Regions from separate parts of the Marinobacter sp. ANT_B65 genome, predicted to be linked through region 2. Evidence: predicted binding sites of a transcription regulator. Region 2 holds the regulator's gene; each other region holds the start of a gene.

Region 1 (7,754 bases), 870 kb from region 2:
TGCCTTATTATATGGAGTATGCGGTTTTATGTCCATGCAAAATCGCCTGACAAGCACTACTTCAGCCCCAGGACATCCTGCATATCGTATAAACCAGCAGGTTTATCTTTAAGCCAAAGGGCTGCACGCATCGCGCCTTTGGCAAATGTCATGCGGCTACTGGCCTTATGAGTGACTTCAACGCGCTCACCTTCTGTAGCAAAGAGCACAGTGTGATCGCCAACAACATCACCGGCACGGATAGTTTCGAACCCGATTTCTTTGCGGGTACGCTCCCCGGTAAAACCTTCACGACCGTAGACCGCGCACTCCTTGAGATCACGACCAAGCGCATCAGCAACGACTTCGCCCATACGCAGAGCTGTTCCAGAGGGCGCATCTTTTTTGTGGCGATGATGGGCTTCAATGATTTCTACATCGTAGTCATCACCCAGAGTCGCTGCCGCAGTACGCAAGAGATTGAGAACGACATTCACGCCCACACTCATATTAGGAGCAAACACCACCTGGGTAGACTCTGCGGCCAGAGCCAACTGCTCTTTTTCAGCGCCTGACATGCCGGTTGTTCCGACGACGAGCATTTTGCCATTGGCCTTACAGAATTGCGCACTCTCCAGGGTCAGGTCCGGAAAGGTGAAATCGATGAGCACATCAAAATCATCTTTCACATCCTCCAGGGCACCCACCATCTTTACGCCGGTTTTTCCGATACTGCTCATTTCACCAGCATCAGCCCCTATAAGACTGCTACCCGGCTGGACGACAGCGGCACCAAGCGTTAGCCCTTCAGTGCCATCAACCGCCTCAATCAACACCTTACCCATGCGCCCGGCGGCGCCGATGATTGCTACCCTCATGGTCTTTTCCTATATGAAGCTGTTCAGAATTTCATTTCGTCAAAAAAGCTCTTAACACCCTCAAACCAGGAGGTCTTCTTCGGAGCGTGATTCGTACCTCCAGTACCATCAAGCGTAGCCTGGAACTCATTGAGCAACTCTTTCTGGCGCTTGGTCAGTTTAACCGGAGTTTCTACCGTCACGCGACAGAGCAGGTCACCGGAAGGGCCTCCCCGAACCGGACTGACGCCTTTATTACGTAACCGGAAGAGTTTGCCGGTCTGGGTCTCTGCAGGAATCCGGAGTTTCACCCGACCATCCAGCGTAGGCACTTCCAACTCGCCCCCCAGCGCTGCATCCACGATACTGATCGGCACCTCGCAATAAAGATTACGGCCATCACGGGTAAATATCGAATGCTCCCGCACTGACATCTGCACATACAGATCACCAGGAGGCCCACCATCCGTACCCATCTCACCCTCACCGGAGAGCCGGATACGATCACCGGTGTCAACACCCGGCGGCACTTTCACGGAGAGCGTTTTCTCCTCCTGCACCCTGCCCTGCCCATGACAGGCCTTGCATGGATTTTTGATTATCTGACCAGAGCCCCGACATGTAGGACAGGCCTGCTGAACAGTAAAGAAACCCTGCTGCATACGCACCTGCCCCATACCTTTACAGGTACCACAGGTCTCAGGCCGCGAACCTTTTTCTGCACCGCTGCCATCACAGGCCTCACATTCCTTGTGTCCCGGAATGGTGATTTTGACAGTTTTGCCCCTTACAGCCTCTTCAAGATCCAGTTCCAGGGTATATCGCAGATCAGAACCACGAGTACTGCGACCGCGACCGCCGCCACCTCCACCAAAAATATCACCGAATACATCGCCGAAGATGTCGGAGAAGTTACCACCACCCCCGAAGCCACCACCGGCCTGGCCATCTACTCCAGCATGGCCAAATTGATCATAGGCCGCCCGCTTGGACTGGTCAGCCAATATTTCATAGGCTTCGCTGGCTTCCTTGAACTTGTTCTCGGCATCTTTGTCTTCCGGGTTACGGTCGGGGTGAAACTTCATCGCGAGCTTTCGGTACGCCCGCTTGATTTCTTTCTCATCCGCATCCCGAGAGATTCCGAGAATGTCGTAATAGTCACGCTTGGCCATGCTTTAAAACCCTGTTTTTTAAACGAGGAAAACGCGGAGCAGCTCCGCGTTTTCCAACTACCTGATGTACGCCGGAATTACTTCTTCTCGTCGTCTTTAACTTCTTCAAACTCGGCATCAACCGCGTCATCAGCAGCATGAGACTGCGCTTCTTCCTGACCACCGGCCTGCTGGGCCTGGCCATCCTGATCTGCGTACATCTTCTGAGCCAGTTCGCCGGAAACTTCTGTCAGCTTCTGGGTCTTGGCTTCAATGTCGTCTTTATCAGAGCCGGTCAACGCCTCTTCCAGTTCCTTGATAGACGCTTCAATCGACTCTTTTTCGCTGTCGCTGACCTTGTCACCGGCATCTGTCAGAGTCTTGCGTACCGCGTGAACCATAGCATCGCCCTGGTTGCGGGCCTGAACCAGCTCTTCGAACTTGCGATCCTCGTCAGCATTCGCCTCGGCATCGCGAACCATTTTCTCGATTTCTTCATCATTCAGACCAGAAGAAGCCTTGATGACGATAGACTGCTCTTTGCCGGTAGCCTTGTCTTTTGCAGACACATTCAGAATACCGTTGGCATCAATATCAAAAGTTACTTCGATCTGCGGCACGCCGCGCGGTGCAGGCGGAATATCCGCCAGATCGAAACGGCCCAGCGACTTGTTCTGAGCTGCCTGTTTACGCTCACCCTGAACCACGTGAATGGTTACAGCAGTCTGGCTGTCATCCGCTGTTGAGAAGGTTTGAGACTTCTTGGTCGGGATAGTGGTGTTCTTGTCGATCAGCGGAGTCGCTACGCCACCCATGGTTTCAATACCCAGGGTCAACGGAGTCACGTCCAGCAACAGAACGTCTTTCACATCGCCTGAAAGTACAGCTGCCTGAATCGCAGCACCCATGGCAACAGCTTCGTCCGGGTTAACGTCTTTCCGGGCTTCTTTGCCAAAGAAATCTTTAACTTTTTCCTGAACCAGAGGCATACGGGTCTGGCCACCAACAAGGATAACCTCATCGATTTCACTGGCCTTCATGCCTGCATCCTTGAGAGCGACTTTACAAGGCTCCAGGCTGCGCTGAACCAGGTCTTCCACCAGCGACTCAAGCTTGGCACGGGTCAGCTTGACGTTCATGTGCTTGGGACCACTGGCATCTGCAGTAATGTACGGCAGATTAACATCAGTCTGCTGACTGCTGGAAAGCTCAATCTTGGCCTTCTCACCAGCTTCTTTCAGACGCTGCATGGCCAGGGAGTCACCACGCAGATCGATACCGCTGTCTTTCTTGAACTGGTCAGCAAGGAACTCGATAATTTTCATATCGAAATCTTCACCACCAAGGAAAGTATCACCATTGGTTGCCAGCACTTCAAACTGGTGTTCACCGTCCACATCCGCAATTTCGATAATGGAAAGGTCGAAAGTACCGCCACCCAGATCGTAAACCGCTACAGTACGGTCACCGCTCTTCCTGTCCAGACCATAGGCCAGGGCTGCTGCAGTGGGCTCGTTGATAATGCGCTTAACTTCCAGACCAGCAATTTTACCAGCATCTTTGGTAGCCTGACGCTGACTGTCATTGAAGTAAGCCGGCACAGTAATAACGGCTTCAGTCACTTTTTCGCCCAGATAATCTTCCGCAGTTTTCTTCATTTTCTTCAGAATTTCTGCAGACACCTGAGGCGGCGCCATTTTCTGGCCTTTAACCTCTACCCACGCATCACCGTTATCCGCTCCGGCAATCTTGTAGGGAACCATCTTGATATCTTTCTGAACAACATCATCGGTAAAACGACGGCCGATCAGACGCTTGATGGCGTAAATAGTGTTGTGCGGATTAGTAACCGCCTGGCGCTTGGCCGACTGGCCAACCAGAATCTCGCCATCCTCGGTGTAAGCGATAATGGATGGGGTGGTGCGGTCACCCTCGGCGTTTTCAATAACCCGGACTTTGTCGCCATCCATGATGGCCACGCACGAGTTTGTTGTTCCAAGGTCAATACCGATAATTTTGCTCATTGAATCGCTCCAGTTCTTCTGAATACTGTACTAAATAGTTGCCCGGAAAAGCTCATTCCGGCTTCTGCTGTTTGATGGATATATTGGCGCTTTAACTGTTTTTTCAAGCCTGCTCATCGATTTTTGGTGCATCCTGAGCCTTCGCTACCATCACCATTGCCGGGCGAACCACGCGCCCGTTCAGCAGGTAGCCCTTCTGAACCACAGCAACGACGCTGTTCGGCTCGGCATCCGGCGCCGAAACCAGAGACATAGCCTCATGCCGCTGGGGATCAAACGGCTCACCAATCGGATTCAGCGGCTCAACATTGAATTTTTTCAGGCTGGATTCGAGCAGGTTCAGCGTCATTTCGACACCCTGACGAATAGATGCCACCAAATCACCGGAATTTTCCTGACCTTCCGTACTTTCAACCGCCTTCTCGAGACTGTCGGCTACCGGAAGCAGTTCTTTGACAAATTTTTCCAGCGCAAACTTGTGCGCCTTTTCAACATCCATTTCTGCCCGGCGGCGCACGTTCTGCATTTCGGCCTGAGAACGTAACACCTGCTCCTGAAACTCCTTAACCTGCTCTTTAAGGGCTTCCATCTCGGAAGTTTCACCCGGCTCTGTCTCCTGCTCACTCGCTTGCGAGTCTTCGGCAGCTGCCTCAGCGGCCGCTTTCAATTCATCTATCTGCTCATTGCGGTTTTCGTCGGTGCTCATGACTACTCCTGCCAGATCTCCGGTGACCGGCTTAAACGCGGCCAGTTGAACATAGGCTCCAGCCCCACGGAGCCGGAAGAATGTTATTGCGAACGAATATGGGGCCCACTGCTCAGGTTTCAACCATCAGAGCCCCCATTACCGAAGAAAATCTCTCCTATATGTTTGCAAACATGAAAATCACTGTATATATTCACAGTCACTGTATGCACAAACAGTATCTTTTACGGTGGAGGTTATCTGCATGCTCACACAGCTCACAGTTTCCAATTACGCGATTGCCGAAAGGGTAGAACTGCAATTTGGCAAAGGCATGACAGCTCTCACCGGAGAAACAGGCGCCGGCAAATCCATAGTACTGGACGCACTGGGACTCGCCATGGGCGGTCGCGCTGACGCCGGAGCCGTCCGCCACGGAGCCAAGCGTGCAGATATAACCGCCACATTTGACGTATCCGGCATCCCCGAAGCCCTGCAATGGCTGGAGACCCACGAACTGGATGACGACAGTGACTGCATCCTGCGCCGGGCGATCAGCAAAGACGGACGATCACGAGCTTACATTAACGGCCAGCCCTGTCCCCTTGCCCACCTGAAAGACCTTGGCGGATTGCTGATGGATATTCATAGTCAGCACCAGCATCAATCTCTCCTGCGCAAAGAAACGCACCGCAAACTCGTTGACGAATTCGCTGGCGCAGAAGAACTCGCTAACCAGACCCGCGAGGCATGGAAAGCATGGAATCAGATACGCACAAAGCTGTCCGAACGGCAGCAGAACGCCGAAGAGTCTGAAGCCAGACTACAACTACTGCGCTACCAGGTCGAAGAACTTGACCGGCTCGCAATAGAAAATGGCGAGCAGGAACAGTTAGAGCAGGAACAGGCGCAATTAAGCCAGGCGGATGCAATTCTGCACAACAGCCATCAGGCTGCCCTGCTTTGCACTGAAGATGAAACGAGCGCAGCAGGCCTGATACGGCAGGCATTGCAACAGCTTGAGCAGCTTCCTGTTGCGGTCCCTGCACTGGCCGACACCATTCAGATGCTCAGCGAAGCCCAGATCCAGGTCAGTGAGGCCGGCGATAACCTTCGCCATTTTGTGGACGACTATGAGGCAGACCCCGCACGCCTTGCGGACGTTGAAGAAAGACTTAGCGCTCTTTACCAAATGGCACGCAAACACCGCATCAACCCCGAAGAGTTACCGGAATTCCACCAACGGTTAAGCGCAGAACTGGCGGAGCTTGATGGCGGAGAGGGAAGCCTGGAAAAGCTGGAAGCGGAGCTGGAAAACCAGCTCAAAAACTTCAACAAACTCGCCAGCAAGCTTTCCAAAGCCCGGTCCAAAGCAGCAGCAGAGCTGGATCAGCGTATTGCCGGTGAACTGGTTCAGCTGAGCATGCCGTCGGTACAGTTCATCACACAACTGAATCGTAACAGCCAGGATGAACCCGCACCCCACGGCGCAGAAGAATTAGAGTTTCTGGTCAGCGCCAACCCTGGTCAACCCGCAAGACCACTGGCCAAGGTTGCTTCCGGCGGAGAGTTGTCACGCATCAGCCTTGCCATTCAGGTGGTGGTTGCACAAACATCCACAACCCCGACCCTGATCTTTGATGAAGTCGATGTGGGCATTGGAGGAGGCACGGCCGAGGTGGTTGGCAAACTGCTGCGATCACTGGGAGACAATGGCCAGGTTATCTGCGTAACTCATTTGCCTCAGGTTGCGGCTCAGTGCCACCAGCACCTGTTTGTCAGCAAGTTCACCCGCCAGGAAGCGACCTTCTCAAAGATCGAATCTCTGGATGACCAGGGAAGAATCAGCGAAGTGGCAAGAATGCTGGGCGGCGTGGATATGACCGAACATACCCTTGCCCACGCCACAGAAATGTTTTCCAAAGGACAGGCAACCCATCACTGAAGTGATCACGATTTCCACTTTCCCCTCTCAACCCTGAGAGCTATTAGGGCAGGCTTCACGGCCTGCCCTTTTTTTATTCGGCCATTCAATTACGACTTGATGGGCTTAACGTAGAGAATAAGGCTGTGTTCAACGATTTCATAGCCATGCTCTTTCGCAATTTTCTTCTGGCGCTCTTCAATCACCTCATCAACAAACTCAATCACTTGCCCGGTCTGGGTACAAACCATGTGATCGTGATGATCTTCACCGGCCATCTCGAAAACCGCGTGACCGCCCTCAAAATTGTGGCGCAGCACCAGACCCGCTGTCTCGAACTGGGTAAGCACCCGGTAAACGGTGGCCAATCCCACATCATCACCCTGGTCCAAGAGTCGTTTGTACACATCCTCTGCACTGAGATGGTGATCCTTGGAGTTCTCCAGGATGTTGAAGATCTTCACTCTCGGAAGAGTGACTTTAAGACCGACTTTTCTTAATTCGGTGTTTTCAGATGACATGTTACTATTCACTCTTTGGTGTGCCTCACGGCTTCCGGTATGATGAAGCCGCCATTTAACGGTTAACCCGTGCCACACCTGCCCTTGGCAGGCGATTTCAAGATAGAGGATTTCCTCCGGCGATGCAAAAGCTCACAGCTCTCATTCTCACTCTGGTTCTGTCCGGCTGTTCCTTCCCGGGCGTTTACAAGATCAACGTCCAACAAGGCAACATTGTTACTGATGAAGAGCTCACCAAACTTAACGAAGGCATGCCACGCAGTCAGGTTCAGGCGCTGCTCGGCAGCCCTCTTATGCTGAACCCGGTTGACAGCTCCCGCGAATATTATGTTTACACGTTCCAGCGCAGTGGCGGCGATATTGAAGAACAACGCATCATCATCTATTACGATGGCAATCGTTACTCACATTACGAAGCCCAGCTTCTGGAAGAAACTCCGGCTTACTGACCCTGTCAGGACTTCTTTTTGGCCCGGTTCAGGCGAGCCTGTTTCGGGTCAATCTGGAGAGGACGGTACAACTCTACCCGATCTCCATCGCGCAACTCATGCTCCGCAGGTTTCTTGATAACCTTGCCGAATATCCCCATATCAATCGAATCGGCATCAATTTC
Region 2 (7,754 bases):
TACCATTCACCGGCAATAAAGCGGGCGCATCCAGCCCCACCAACCCGGGAATACCAGAAGGCATCCCCGAATCCTCAACCGGCCGGTTCTCATCAAAATCATCTATATACCGAAACTTCTTCGGTAACTCCTGCACCCCGATTACTGAATAAGGGTGCATGATTGCCAGCCGCTCAACCAGATTCGCCAGTTCGCGGACATTTCCAGGCCAGTCATGCCGGCACAGGCTCATGATCGCCGCCGAATTCATCCGCAAGGAACCACGCTTTTCCTTTTCCATCCGGGAAATCAGCTCATTGATCAGTAGCGGAATATCTTCTACCCGATCCCGCAGTGACGGCACCTCAATGGGAAATACATTCAGCCGGTAATAGAGATCTTCCCTGAACTCACCCGATTCGATCATATCCTCCAGATTCTTATGGGTCGCCGCAATAATACGGACATCCGCAGAAATCGTCCGGTTACTGCCAACACGCTCAAACGTACGCTCCTGCAACACACGAAGTATTTTGACTTGCATGTTGAGTGGCATATCACCGATTTCATCCAGAAAAAGTGTACCCCCTTCCGCCAATTCGAAGCGCCCTACCCGTGCGGTAATTGCACCTGTAAACGCGCCTTTTTCATGACCAAAAAGCTCACTCTCAAGCAGCTCCGCCGGAATAGCCCCGCAGTTGACGGGCACAAACGGCTTTTCCCGGCGAGAAGAATGATAATGAAGATTACGGGCGACCACTTCTTTACCTGTACCGGAGGGGCCGGTGATCAGAACACTCACATCTTTGTCTGCCACCTGCTCCATCAGCTGGCGTACCTGTTGTACCTTCCGGCTGGTGCCCACCAGGCTCCGGAACAACTGCAGCCCACGTTGCTGCCCCCGCTCATTGGAGCGACGAAACTGATCGGCAAAAATCTGGGCCCGATAGAGTGAATCCACAAATTTGGTATAATTCAACGGCCATTCCATACGGGCAATTACGCGGGCAGCATCCTGTTCTGCCAGCCCTTTGAGTTCAGGATCACCCACCAACAGAACGGGGACACCCTGAACTGCCCTGCACACTGCTTCAATCGTCTTTACGACACCCGGGTCTGCGCCATTTACAATGGCAACAGAAATGTCCGCCAGCCCTTCTTCATCTCCCGATTCAAGGAGTGCCAGGGCATCACTACCTGCAGTCACTTGCTCTTCGCCAATGAATTCGAGAATCGTCGCCACGTCTCGGAGCCTCGATTCGTCCTCACTCAGCAGCAGCACCTTGTTGTTTTTGGACATTCACAAGATTCTCTTTGGGGATTTGTGCGGTATTTAAGACGGTATCACTGAAAGAGTCAATTTTATGACGCTATTTGCGTCGAGGGCCCGAAATATTCTGATATGCCTTGGCTGCATTGCGATTCCGGTTCATTCCTTTCAGGGCATGTTCCGCTTCAGCTTTGGCCCGGGCAGCACCTTCACCAGCTGCGTCCAGAAACTGACGCAATTCTTCAAGCCGGGTCCGAACGGGCTCTGGCTCAACGAGGCCAGCTTCCAGAGCGGCTATCAAAGGTTCAGTGGCTGGCTTTACACCGGCATTAAGGCTGACAAGGCCATCCCAGTCCTGAGCGGCCAGAGCGCGGCCGAGATCTGCCATGAGCTGATCAAAGTTTACCAGACAAGCCTCGCTTTCAGAGTTGGAGGCATCTTGAGAGTCGGCCATGACGTTTTCTCCTTATACGAAGAGGTGAAGAACGAACGACCCGGAGAAGATGCTGACGAATGCCAGCATCTCACACTGTATTACAACAATCAGCGTCGAGCAGCTCGCCTCGCAGAAGAAGCAGTAAACTCATTACTGCGAAATCCGGGGTTAAAGTTGTAGGCCGGAAAATCATTATCCAGTCCATCAACGTAGTAGCGCTTCGCCTTGAGGTCGTATGTCATCTCCATGGTAGTCCAGAACACGGGTACTTGGTAATAGCTTATGTTGTGAGCTTCAGAAACCCGCCAAAGATTTCCTGCATCGTCATACTCTTCTGATAACAGGATCTGCCAGCTGTCTTCATCAATGTAGAACACACGACGATCGTAAATATGTTTGATACCAGTGCGGCGTTTCGCCTCAACAACCCACACCCTGTGCAGCTCATAGCGTGCCAGTTTCTGATTAATGTGACCTGCACGGATTACGTCATCCGGTCGGACTGACTTATCATGCAACTTGTAGGCATTGTAGGGAACGTACAACTCCCGCTTGCCCTTCAGTTCCCAGTCATACTGGTTCGGAGCTCCGTTATACATATCCTTCTGATCAACTGAGCGCAAAGATGACGAGTTAGGTAAATCCGTCTCGTAAGCCAGATTTGGTGACCGTCTCAGTCGACGGGAGCCTGAATCGTAACGCCAGGCCAGGCGCGGTGAACGCACCTGATCAAGTGTTTCGTGTACAAGCGTAATGGTACCTGCAAGCGTAGAAGGCGAAATGGTATCGGTCTTCAGATAGAAAATCTTGTTATCAATATCAGCAAGTTCTGTACCTTTCTTGCTGTAGGCGAAATAGTAATCATACTGATTAATTACCGGATTATAGGATCCATCCACCTGCGGCGTGGCTGAAGCGCTGCGAAACGAAACCTCTTCTCCCCGGTAACGCAGAATGTGATTCCACATGACTTCGAGCCCGTTTTTCGGAATCGGGAACGGACTGGTCATAATAGTGTTCCGTACTCCGTTGCCGTTATCCAGCAATTCAGCGCTCAGCGCATTCTCATACGACTTCTCATACACATGCTCTGGAAACGCGGCGGTGCGGCGGGTCTGATAAACCGGCATGAAATAACCAGGATCGTACTGGCTGAGCATCCGGATCGACCCTTCAGAGAGCTTGTCCTTATACTGATGCATGTTGTCTGCAGTGATTACAAACAAGGCTTTATCCTGCGGAAACGGATTTGCCTCAACCTCACCTTCGCGCCAGTTGGATGGCGCCTCAACCAACCCGCCAGTCCACTCAGGGATACTGCCGGAAGCATTTGCTCCCCGCTCAGCACCTACGGGAGTCAGGTCCTGCATGAGCCGGTTGGCTTCGGTTACTGACACCCCTGACAACACTTGCCCGGAAAACCCAAACGAAAGCACTGTAATGCATGCAATAAACTGGCTTCGCATTTCTAACCCCTCCAGACAATCAAAACCCATAATCAGAAGTTGATTCTCGCCAAATTCAAACATCTGTTTCAAGTGATTGTTTGTGTCTTATTGTCACCCGGGAGCAATAGAGTCAAATACAGAAGGGGTAAAGAAATCTGCGTATCGAAATGATATGATTTCAGATCATTCTATCGAGTTGGTTTCGAGCAGAGACCCTCGGCAAAATCTCCGCAGCCGGGAGCTTATCAAAGACTCCCCAAACCCACGGCAGACACGAGTAATGGCATCTCAATGGTATTCGCTGATTTCACAAAAGCTGTTTCTGGCAAGAACTCTTCTTGAAACATCGGAGCGGGCAGCCGATACCGGAAACCCGGTTAATACTTCTCAACAGCGATTGCAGCATGAAGCGGCTATTCAGGGCTCTATCGAGCTTCTACTTAGAGCCCGACGGATATTGCTGGTGATGATTGCCCGTTTCTACCAGAAGCACTCAGAGGAGCCCGGGTCCCTGGAAGAACTTGTAACCCTGATTGGGGAGCAGGCCACTGAGACAGGCCAGTTAAGAACCCTTGAGCAGGAGACCGGAAGCTGGTGGAATCATCTTGACCAGCTGGAAACCATGCAGAGCAGACCACCTACCGCACAGAAAACGGTTAATGCGGAAAATATTATTGCCGTATCTGCAGAATCAGGGCCAGACTGCTCCAGCCAGGCACAGATGAATACGCTGAACGCCATTAAAAAGTTTGCCGAAAATCTGGAAGAACAACACGGCGAGTGGTAATCGTCGCTTCCGGTATTCAACACTAAAAGGTTAATGAAATGTCACCATCGTTTTTCGAAATTGTACAATTAGGCAACGGCGACTATGCCCTGCGGCGCATTGACGACGACAGTGCACCACTGGTCAGAATTTCGTTTTCAGATGAAGCCCGGGAAATGATGGACGATCGGGATATGTCTGTAGCCAAAGCGATGATTGCTGCAGGGATAGAAGCTGCCGGAAATATTGCTCACGATATTGACTGGGAAGATGACGAGCTGGACGCTTCAGACGCACAGCCCGCTTATACTCTGCACTGATAACAACGCTCAACGCTGCCTGAGTACGACTCCGTGGCTGTTGCCCTCCGCCGCAGCTTTCTGTAACGAGTCGAAGGCCGTCTTACCCAGTTTACGCGTCCACATAACCACTGCATGACAGGTACCCGCACTCAGCGCTCTTTCTGCAAGCTGACGGGCGGGATATTCTGTGGTGGAGCGCAAAACCAGAAGCTCTCCGGCAACAATACCGTGCATTTTCTGCCACTTGCTCACCAGCGCCTGAGGAGGGTCAATCCATGCCAGCCAGCGTTTTTCCTGATTAAGCTGAGTCAGCATCGGCAGCAACAACTGAAAGTTCTCCACCTGCCCTTCTGGCAAGATAATTTCTGTCACGTTGCCAGCCGGAGTGGCGTCAGCGACACCCGGTTTCTGCCGGGTTCGAATGACGGCACGTTGTTTCCGGACGGCATGTTCCGGCGCCGGTTCAGGTAAAAAAGGTGAGCTGGGTAATATGCCCTGCTGCCACGCCATGTTCTGATTAAAACTTAGCTGTTCCATAATTCACCCGTTTTTCAATGCGTCTGCGGTTATACCAGGCTGATCAGTGCAGATCAGAGCGCCGGATAACACCTACACCCAACCCTTCAATGAACAGTTCCTGCTCCCGGAGATCGACTTCTATCGGCGCAAACTCTTCATTTTCGGCAATCAAATAGACCTTCGAACCTTCCTTTCGGAATCGTTTAACAGTCACTTCGTCACCCACTCTGGCCACGACAACCTGACCGTTATGGACATCCTGAGTGCTATGCACTGCCAGAAGGTCACCGTCAAGAATGCCAATGTCCTTCATACTCATTCCCCTGACCCGGAGCAGATAATCTGCTGACGGCGAGAAGAACTCGGGTTTGAGTGTGCAATGGTCCTCAATATGCTCCTGGGCCAGAATCGGGCTGCCTGCAGCCACCTGACCAATCACAGGCAACCCCGGGTCTTCAGCAACTTCCGGCAGACGAATACCCCGACTGGCACCAGGCACCATTTCGATAGCACCTTTACGTGCCAGTGCCCGCAGATGCTCTTCCGCGGCGTTAGCGGAGCGGAATCCAAGCTCCGCCGCTATTTCCGCGCGGGTTGGCGGGTAACCGGTCTCATCCACGGATCGACGGATAATTTCCAGTACCTGAGTCTGTCTTGCTGTCAGCTTCATTGTTGCGCTGCTCCGCTTGCTGCATGCAATGCTGATACATGCTTGGCCTGATATTTGGCGGCTTATACAGGTCGCCATCCATCCTGTTTTTTTATACAGTGATTTGACTATATACAGTGTTTTATCCAGTGTAAAGGCAGGTGACCTATTTTCTTGCAGCCCCTTAACTAACAGTGCTGCATGAGTATGTTATGGTGAAAAGTCATCATATTCACCGACACCCAGTTCTATAGGCAGTGAACCTCATGAGCAAAGCGACTCCCTGCAGAATGCCAGACATTCTGAACACCACTGACGGACAGGAACGTCGCGTGGGTGTTGAAATTGAGTTATCCGGGCTCGGTTATGGGCAGCTAGTAGATCTCACAGCAAAACTTCTTGGTGGAACCTCCGCTCTGGAATCCCGCTACGTAAGTAAACTTGAGACACCATTGGGTTGTTTTACCATCGAACTGGATTCGGATCCGGTGAAAGATCTGGACCTGACAGATGAAAGCGTGCCCGAAGTCCTCCGTGAACTCGGAGGACATGCAATGGAAGTCATAGATGCTGCGGCTGAGCGTATTGTTCCACTTGAAATTGTCAGCCCGCCTATGCGGTTTTCACAACTGCCGGAGATTGAGACTCTGGTCAAGGAACTACGCAAGGCTGGTGCACTGGGTAGCCGGGAAGCAATCTATTTTGCGTTCGGGTTGCAACTGAACCCGGAGCTTCCAGACCTTGAACCGGGCACACTGGTTCGTTACTTTCAGGCCTTTGCCGCTACCTATGACTGGCTCAAAGCCCGGCATCAACTGGATATCAGCAGAAAATTTACACCTTATATTGAACCCTGGAGCAACAATTATACGGACCTGCTGATGCGTGAGGGGTACGCCCCGGACCAGCGTCAGATGATGGTGGATTACCTGAACTCCAACCCCACGCGTAACCGGGCTCTGGATCTTCTGCCGCTGTTTGCCCATCTGGACAAGCCTCTTCTCGACAAATACGTAACAGACCCTCGCATCAAGAGCAGACCCACTCTTCATTACCGGCTGCCGGACTGTGACATCGACAACCCGGAATGGAACTTCTCCAGCGTCTGGAATGACTGGGTTGTGGTAGAGCAGGTTGCCAACAATGCGGATGACCTGGGCGAGCTTCGGGCTCTGTTCCGGGAAAGTCGCAGGATCAGCCTGCACAACCTGACACACAGCTGGCTGGAAACCTCTGAAAACTGGTTGCGCCGAAAAGGCTATGTCTGAGCGGGATTTTACGGAACACAACCTCCCCGGGCTCACTATTGGCATCAGCGGCCCCGCCCGCAAACACTTTGCCCAGCGGCTGATCAGTTTTGGTCTGAGGTTGCAGGGTGCGAGACCTTATTACATCCGTCCCGGTGCACGGGTGGACGTTTCAATGCTGGATGGCCTGGTGCTGTCAGGCGGCACACATGTTCATCCGGGTCGCTACGGCCAGGAACCCCAGGTTAGCGCACGCTACGACAAGGCGCGGGACATGACCGACTATAACCTTCTGGAGCAGGCAGAATCTGTCGGAATTCCGGTACTGGGTATCTGCCGGGGATCCCAGTTTATCAACGTATTTCATGGTGGCTCCCTGTGCCAGAACGTAACGCCGCTCCGAGTGAACACCCGGCACAGGCCGTTACTGCTGCCCATGCAAACCGTGCAGCTTGTAAGTACCAGCCGCCTGGGAAAGCTCATGCAGGCACCGGTAATTGGTGCCAACCGGATACACAGCCAGGCCATAAAACGTCTGGGTAAAAACCTGCAGGTCACAGCTGTGGACAATGACCTTTTTGTTCAGGCTATAGAAAGCACACATGGGCAATGGTTGATGGGACTGCAGTGGCATCCCGAGTACCTGCTTTATCACAGAGGGCACCGGCGGATTTTCAGCGAATTCGTTCAGGCAGCCCTGGCATTCAAACTCGCCCGGCTGGAGCCCGAATCCACCGGGACCTGACGTTAAACCCGTCAATGGGGAGGTATAATTGATGGCCAGAAATAATCGGAAAACCCTTATTTGGTGGGCCTTACCACTACTGGCACCTGGTTTAGTCATGGCCGGCGAGGTCTCTCTCACGGGAGAGGGTAGGGTTCGCTATGAACCCGACAGTGCCCGCCTTAAGTTCACTGCCACCGCAGAGCACGAGTTACCTGCAAACGCTACAGCCCAGGTGGCATCGATGGTGCAGCAATGGCACGAGGGAATCAGCAAATACAGGCCGGAACTTCAGGAGTACACGGATGCGTCGGTGAACCTTTACAGCCGCACGCTGCCGGTCGAGACGAGAGAAGCAGAACCCGAAAAGCGGGCCGTTGCTTCGCAGACCATCAGTTTTGTCATTACGGATTT
Region 3 (7,754 bases), on a different contig from region 2:
TTCTCTTGCCAGAGCCCGGCTTTTGGCGCTCAGGGCTTTGTCTTCAAAAACTTTCAGTTCTGGCGTTATGAAGCGCTCTGCGTTTTTCAGCGTCTGGCGACGAATGTAATCCGCTGGCGCCTGGGCAGACTGGGCCCGGCTGATCTCAATGTAATAGCCGTGCACCCGGTTATAACCTACTTTCAGGGTGCTGATTCCGGTACGTTCCCGCTCCCGGGTTTCCACGTCCAGCAAATACTGGCCAGCGTTTTCGCTGATGTTGCGCAGCTCGTCCAGTTCTTCATCAAAGCCCTCACGGATAACACCGCCTTCCCGGATTACGACCGGAGGGTTGTCTATAATCGCGCGTTCCAGGGTGTCTGCCAGCTCGGGGTACTCGCCAATTATCCCGGCCAGAGCTGCGATGTGTTGTGAGTTTACCGGCTTTAGTGTTTCCTGAAGCTCCGGCAGGGCCAGGAATGCATCCCGCAGACGGGCGAGGTCCCGGGGCCGGGCTGAGCGCAGTGCAACCCGGGCCAGTACCCGTTCAATATCGCCCACTGTCTTCAGCAGGTTATGCACCGGTTCGTAGTGGAAGCCATCAAGCAGAGCAGATACCGCTTGCTGGCGCTGCTGCACCACGGTTGCATCCCGCAGTGGTCGGTTCAGCCAGCGCCTTAGCTCCCGCCCGCCCATGGATGTTGCGGTTTTGTCCATGACCCATGCCAGCGTGTGCTGGTGGCCACCCATAAGGTTGATGTCGATTTCCAGGTTCCGGCGGCTGGTGGCATCGAGAATCACCGCTTCATCCCGGCGTTCACGGGTCAGTTTGCGGATGTGGGGCAGGGCGGTGCGTTGGGTTTCTTTGGCATACTGCAACAGGCAGCCGGCGGCACAAATGGCCAGGGTGAGATCGTCGCAGCCAAAACCCGTCAGATCACGAACCTGCAATTGTTGGGTAATGACCCGGCGAGCTGTGTCGGATTCGAACAGCCAGGGACCCTGGCGCCGGATACCGGTAAAGCCAGCCAGGACTTCCTCAAATGGAAAATCTTCGCTGATCAGTATCTCCGCCGGACGTAAACGCTGCAGTTCTCCCTGCAGGGCTTCAAGGTTTTCCAGTTCGGAAACTGCAAAACGCCCACTGGAAATATCCAGGGATGCAAAACCAAACTGCTCCTGGTGGTGGAAAATGGCAGCAAGCAGGTTGTCGCGGCGATCTTCCAGATAGGCATCATCACTGAGAGTGCCTGGGGTGACAATCCTTACAACCTGGCGGTCAACTGGCCCTTTGCTGGTTGCGGGGTCTCCGATCTGTTCGCAGATGGCGATGGATTGACCCGCTCTGACCAGCCGTGCAATGTACCCTTCAGATGCATGAAACGGGATACCGGCCATGGGAATCGGATTGCCGCCGGACTGTCCCCTTGCGGTGAGGGTTATGTCCATCAGCTCGGCAGCTTTTTTTGCGTCGTCGTAGAACAGCTCGTAAAAGTCACCCATGCGGTAGAACACCAGTTCATCCGGGTGCTGACCCTTGATCCTGAGGTATTGCTGCATCATTGGAGTGTGCTTGGAAAAATCATTCTGAGCTGCTGACATGGACAAATCCGGATAATCTTGCTTTGGGTGAAGCCAAGGATTGTAAGAAAATAACGCCCTTGATGAAATGAAGGAGAGCATTATGCCTGCCAGTGATCACGAACTCGAACAAGCTGGAAGCCAGTTGGGTGAAAAGCTGTTAGCAGAGAATCTTACCCTGATAACGGCTGAAAGTTGCACCGGAGGCTGGGTTGCAAAGGTAATGACTGATAAACCGGGGTCTTCTGCTTATGTGGTGGGGGGACTGGTGACCTACAGTAACCATGCAAAACAGAAGCTGCTGGGTGTTGCTGGCAGAACTCTGGATACCCACGGAGCTGTCAGCGAACCGGTTGTCCGGGAGATGGTTGCAGGTGCGCTGGCCACAACCGGGGCTGGTGTTGCCGTGGCTGTCAGCGGTGTTGCTGGGCCTGGGGGGGGGAGTAAAAAAAAGCCCGTGGGTACAGTCTGGTTCGCCTGGGGATCAAGTGCGGAAAACACTGAGGCGGTCGTTCAGCACTTCAGTGGTGATCGTGATCAGGTGCGCCGCCAGGCAGTTCTCTTTGCCCTGCAAGGTGTTAGCGGTTTTTTGGAAAAAGCCTGAATGTTTTCGTATCAGCCTTTCATAATCACAGGGGTTGGTCTCTTTCTCCGGGTATGCTTTAATACTGTTCAAATATACAGGGATCCTGCTGTAACCGCTGTGCAGGTTCCCTTCATTATCTCTCCGCTGGCTTGTTCTACCTTGCCGGCGGCCAAGGCAACAGAGGGTTTGCACTGATGGAAGACAACCGCAAAAAAGCATTGAGCGCTGCGCTGGGCCAGATCGAGCGCCAGTTTGGTAAGGGCGCAGTAATGAAAATGGGCGATCAGCCCCGCGAAGCCATACCTGCGGTCTCCACTGGTTCTCTGGGGCTGGATGTTGCTTTGGGTATAGGCGGCTTGCCTTACGGCCGTATTGTTGAAATTTACGGGCCTGAAAGTTCCGGTAAAACAACCCTGACTCTTCAGGTCATCGCCGAAGCGCAAAAAGCTGGCAAAACCTGTGCCTTTATAGATGCGGAGCACGCTCTGGATCCCATCTATGCTGAAAAGCTGGGTGTTAATGTGGATGACCTGCTGGTTTCCCAGCCAGATACCGGGGAGCAGGCGCTGGAAATCGCAGATATGCTCGTGCGCTCCAACGCAGTAGACGTCATTGTTGTTGACTCCGTTGCGGCGTTGACCCCGAAAGCAGAAATTGAAGGTGAAATGGGCGATAGCCACGTTGGCCTGCAGGCTCGTCTTATGTCACAGGCACTGCGTAAGCTAACGGGTAACGTGAAAAATGCCAACTGCCTGATGGTGTTTATCAACCAGATCCGTATGAAAATTGGCGTGATGTTCGGCAGTCCTGAAACGACTACGGGTGGTAACGCTCTGAAATTCTATTCGTCAGTACGCCTTGATATCCGCCGCATCGGCGCGGTTAAAGAGGGTGATGAAGTTGTTGGTAACGAAACCCGGGTTAAAGTCGTCAAGAACAAGGTAGCTCCGCCTTTCCGTCAGGCAGAGTTCCAGATTCTTTACGGCAAGGGTATTTATCACATGGCAGAAGTGCTCGATATGGGCGTTAAAGAAGGCTTTGTGGATAAATCCGGCGCCTGGTATGCCTACAACGGTGACAAAATCGGTCAGGGTAAGGCTAACGCCTGTAAGTTCCTTGAAGAAAACATGGATCTGGCCAAGGAAATTGAAGCCAAGGTACGTGAAAGGCTGATGCCGAAGCCGGTTTCCAAGAAAGACGCTGAAGCTGAAGTGCCGGCAGAAGCGGATGGTGAACTGCTTTAAGATAATCCGGAGGGTATTGTGCCCTCCAGAAAGAAATTGCTTGTTATAGCTTATGCAACTCCTCCGAATACCTCCCACCCTGCGCAATTCTGTTGCGCAGGGTGCCGGCAATAAGACATTGAAAGCGTAGAAGTAACCACAAAGAAACTAATGATTATTATCAACGCTATTTTCCTTTACGAAGTTTAGCATCAGAAACTCATAATTCTGGCGCAGGCGGTGCTTCTTTGGGCTCCCTTCTGCCCCAGTGACAGAGGAGTACCTGATGCGGCTCAGTTATAGGATGCTCAGGCGTAGCCAGTTTGCTGGCCGCCCTGTGCAAGCGGTGATTCCGCCCTTGCTAATAATTGCAACTCTGATTATCTTGCTCGCCTCTGTACCGACGAACGCTGGTGCTGAAGTATTGGCTCCTACTTCTGCGATCAACAAGGCTGGAATGCAGCGGATGTTGACTCAGCGTATCGTCAAATCCTATTTACTGATTGGCCAGGATGTCGCTGCTAACAAGGCCCAGAAACAGCTGGATGAAAGTGTGGCTCTTTTTGAGGAAAACCTCGGAGACTTGGAAGGTTTTTCACCTACACCGGAAATTACCGCATCGCTACAAGACATTCGCCGGGAATGGAACAGATTCCGTCAGCTGGCAATTGCCAGACCAGAGCATAGCCAGGCACTTGGCGTGATCGAAGGTGGCTCCCGTTTGCTTGGGCTATGCGAGGAAAATGTCGAGTTGTTTGAAACCTATTCAGGCGGAAAGAAGGGGGAGCTGATCAACCTCTCCGGGCGTCAGCGTATGTTGTCACAACGTATAGGTATGTTATATGTCGCCAAGAGCTGGAGGATCTCTGGTGAGATGCTGGACAAAGAGTTTGAGCAGGCGCTGGGTGATTTTGATCGTGCACTGACGGTTCTGACTCAATCTTCTCTTAATACCGGTGAGATAAACCAGGCTTTGAGTGAAGTTGTGGCTCAATGGAAGTTCTCACGATCGGGGTTTGAGATGGTGGAAAGCGGGCGTTATGTACCTTTTGTTATTCAGGTGACTACTGAGTCCATGCTCAAGAAAATGGATAAAATTGCGGGTTTGTACGTTTCCATTGAATAGCCCTTGAAATACATACTCTCTGGTACACCTTGATATCTGCCGTACCGGTGCGGTAAAAGGAATATAGTGAAGCTGCAGGTAACGAAGCTTGCCTTGAATTTCGCAAGAACACTATGGCTTCACTTTTCTGCCAGGTCAGTCCTCAGCATTTTGTGGAAAGGGCATTTCCCCGATGACAGGATTGGGTGGTGATCTGCTCCAGAACCGACCAGGAGGTGAGTATGGATCGCAAAAAGAAACTGCTTATTGTTGCCCATGCACCGTCTCCGAATACCCTTACCCTGCGCAACGCCGTTGCGCAGGGCGCAAGCCATGAAGATATTGAAAATGTTGCAGTAACCGTGCTGGCACCACTGGATGCCGGCCCGGATGATGTTCTTGCCTGTGACGCCATTCTCCTTGGCACCACTGAAAACCTTGGATATATGAGTGGCGCCCTCAAGGACTTTTTCGATCGCTGCTACTACCCCTGCCTGGAGAAAACCCAGGGTCTGCCTTTTACCTATTACATTCGCGCGGGTCACGACGGCACCGGAACGCGGCGTGCTATCGACAGCATTACCACCGGACTGCGCTGGAAACTTATCCAGGAGCCATTGGTCTGCCGGGGAGAATACCGGGAAGAATTCGAAGAGCAGTGTCGAGAGCTGGGTATGTACGTCGCTGCAAGTCTGGATGCGGGGCTTGTCTGAGTATCCCCGGCTTTTCTACATCCCCTCCTGATCTTCAGTCTCTGCCGATGCTTGTCTGATCGCGTCAATAAGGCAGCGTGTTGTCAGAGTAATGCCGCGGAACGATGGAGTGAGACTTTTCAGCTGTAGGGGTTCGGGCCGTGCGCTTTCGCAGACTGGCTGAAGAACCTGGTTTTCGAGCTCGTGGCGGCATGCTAACAATGGCAAACATGCAATGCCGATCCCTGCTTTGGCGGCCTCTTTCAGCATGTAGAGATCCGGAGCGATAAAGGCGGGGTTTTTGATGATTCTGGTAGTTTTTTTTACAACCCAGGGGTGGGGGTTGCCATTATCTCCCCAGGCCAGGAGTTGACCATCCCGTAGATCTGCCATGTGTGTTACATCACCAAGATTCTGGATATATTGCGGACTCGCAAGCAGTTGTTGCTGCAAGGTTGCGATCGGGCGGACTACAAGCTCGGCACTGTCCGTTGGCGAAGGGTGAACGCTGAGGCAAAGGTCGAGGTGTCGCAAAGCTGTACTGGCAAAATTCTCGGCGATGTGAACCTCATAGCGGACGTCCGGGTTCTCATTTTTGAATTGGCTCAGAACCTTGAGCAACCACTCCGACAGAATTGTTGGTATTGCCACGCGAATAAGTCCGCCAGGTCTTTCGAGAGTGTCCCAGGCACTGATCTGGGCAGCACGAGCTGCAGTCAGCATATCGAGCGCGTGTCGATAAATTTCTTCACCGATTGTCGTCAAGACCAGCCTGCGGTTGTTGCGGTTGAGCAACTGAACACCCAGTCGTTCTTCAAGGTGCCTGACTCTTTTGCTAAGGCTGGATTTTGCGACTCCCATATGCTCTGCGGCTGCAGAGAAACTACCTAGTTCTACAACCGAAGTGAACCAGAATAATTCGGTAAAGTAGTCTGCATCGCGCAATGTTTCTTCCTCGGTACAACAGTTTATTGTTCGACTGGCGGCAACGCCTGTATTATTCGTGATATGTTACCTCGGCGTAATGTATAAGGCTTTTGAATGCACGGCTTGAGCTTTTGTTTGCGCGGAAAGCTTCCTGTAAGAACGTACTTAAGGCAAGTGTTATATGGATACCACCAGAACGGCGTTTGGCGTGCGTGCGGCACCAGTTGATGAGATGTCCATACCTCATATTTTGGTGGTTGATGATTCGCCAGAGGATGTCCGCCCTATACTGCTGGCGATAAAAGCGCAGGGCTGGCGAATTTCTTTAGCTCATGATGCCCGTCAAGGTTTGCAGCGCGCACTTGTGCTGGACCCTGATCTGATTTTGCTGGATGTCCAGATGCCCCACATGAATGGCTTTACCTTCTGTCGTTTGTTGCGTGAATCTGATGAAACACGGGCTACTCCGGTTATATTTCTCACTTCAGCCGGGTCATTGGAGCAGCGCCTGGAAGGGCTCAAGACGGGCGGGGTCGATTACGTTCTCAAACCTTATGAGCCCCTGGAAGTGCTGGCACGTATGCGAATTCACATGCAGCTACAGCATCGGGACACTGTGGAATCCGGTGAGTCTGTGGTGGCAGCCAACAGTGATGACGAACTGCTGCTGCGGGCAGCTGTGCGCTATATTTCACAGAATCTGAGAGACCTCCCATCGCTCCAGGAAATCGCGCGTAGCGTGGGAACCCATGATAAGCGTTTGTCTAAACTGTTTCGCGAGCATATCGGAGTGACAGTGTTCGCGTACATTCGGGAAATACGCTTGCGGAAGAGCCAGGAACTGCTGAGTGACGGCAACATGAGTGTTCAGGATATTTCTGACTGGCTTGGTTTCGGCAGTGCCTGCAATTTCACGACTGCTTTTCGCCGCGATGTGGGAATGACACCGAGTCAGTTCCGTCAACAGGCTAAGGGTAAGTAAACTGCTATATCGATATCTGATGTCAGTCCTGGTCGTTTGGCTGGTGTTTTATTCCATACCGCTGTCGGCGCAGGAAAAGCTTGAGCTCTGTGCCTCCAATGAGATGGCTATCCTCAGTCATGTCAGCATCCTTGAAGACTCGTCACAGCGCCTGGACTATCGCGATGTTGCCGCGACCGGCGACGAAAGTTTCTATCATATCGATGACAGACCTCCATCCTGGGGGTATACCAGATCTGCGGTATGGCTGCGTTTTGAATTGGTGAACAGCGGAGCCTCTTCTTGTGAGCGTTGGCTGATAGTAGGCGAACCCAGGTTAGAGGATGTTCAGGTGCACTCGTTTCACAATGGAATTTGGAGCGAGATGACAGGGGGAAGTGCTTACCCCTTGGAACAGTGGGCAGTAGCCGCGCGTCAGCCTCGCTTCAGGATTGCACTAGGCGCAGGGGAGGAGATGGAGGTTCTGGTTCGTATTGCCAGCAGAAGTTCAATGTTGGTACAGCCTGAACTCTGGGACGACAGAACGTTAATTCAAAACGTGACAGCCAGCCATTTAATCGAAGGTGTAATCCTCGGGACAATACTGCTTCTTCTATGTGTTGGGCTGGTCATTGCTGTAATCACCCGGTTTCGTTTGTTGCTCTTGAGTTGCCTGGCATTGTTTTTTTATTCACTGGTG

The links. The regulator LexA, encoded in region 2, represses DNA repair genes until DNA is damaged. The targets are predictions, from matches to a motif close to CTGTNTNNNNANACAG.
Region 1: the regulator LexA is predicted to act here: its motif matches at 4,920-4,935, upstream of recN (DNA repair protein RecN).
Region 3: the regulator LexA is predicted to act here: its motif matches at 2,229-2,244, upstream of recA (recombinase RecA).

The regions. Positions count from the first base shown of each region.
Region 1 is NZ_NXGV01000001.1:114,160-121,913, reverse strand. It holds gene dapB (4-hydroxy-tetrahydrodipicolinate reductase) at 57-857, opposite strand; gene dnaJ (molecular chaperone DnaJ) at 881-2,008, opposite strand; gene dnaK (molecular chaperone DnaK) at 2,086-4,011, opposite strand; gene grpE (nucleotide exchange factor GrpE) at 4,115-4,717, opposite strand; gene recN (DNA repair protein RecN) at 4,962-6,641, shown strand; gene fur (ferric iron uptake transcriptional regulator) at 6,731-7,141, opposite strand; gene CPA50_RS00545 (outer membrane protein assembly factor BamE) at 7,264-7,590, shown strand; gene CPA50_RS00540 (RnfH family protein) at 7,596-7,754, opposite strand, start outside.
Region 2 is NZ_NXGV01000001.1:980,833-988,586, reverse strand. It holds gene CPA50_RS04660 (sigma-54 dependent transcriptional regulator) at 1-1,279, opposite strand, end outside; gene CPA50_RS04655 (SOS cell division inhibitor) at 1,350-1,703, opposite strand; gene CPA50_RS04650 (DUF1329 domain-containing protein) at 1,793-3,151, opposite strand; gene CPA50_RS04645 (DUF6586 family protein) at 3,414-3,920, shown strand; gene CPA50_RS04640 (hypothetical protein) at 3,959-4,219, shown strand; gene CPA50_RS04635 (cell division inhibitor SulA) at 4,229-4,738, opposite strand; gene lexA (transcriptional repressor LexA) at 4,782-5,390, opposite strand; gene CPA50_RS04625 (amidoligase family protein) at 5,636-6,637, shown strand; gene CPA50_RS04620 (gamma-glutamyl-gamma-aminobutyrate hydrolase family protein) at 6,630-7,361, shown strand; gene CPA50_RS04615 (SIMPL domain-containing protein) at 7,393-7,754, shown strand, end outside.
Region 3 is NZ_NXGV01000003.1:244,867-252,620, reverse strand. It holds gene mutS (DNA mismatch repair protein MutS) at 1-1,581, opposite strand, end outside; gene CPA50_RS14250 (nicotinamide-nucleotide amidohydrolase family protein) at 1,664-2,164, shown strand; gene recA (recombinase RecA) at 2,341-3,390, shown strand; gene CPA50_RS14240 (type IV pili methyl-accepting chemotaxis transducer N-terminal domain-containing protein) at 3,656-4,495, shown strand; gene CPA50_RS14235 (flavodoxin family protein) at 4,717-5,187, shown strand; gene CPA50_RS14230 (LysR family transcriptional regulator) at 5,203-6,111, opposite strand; gene CPA50_RS14225 (DNA-binding response regulator) at 6,275-7,075, shown strand; gene CPA50_RS14220 (hybrid sensor histidine kinase/response regulator) at 7,095-7,754, shown strand, end outside.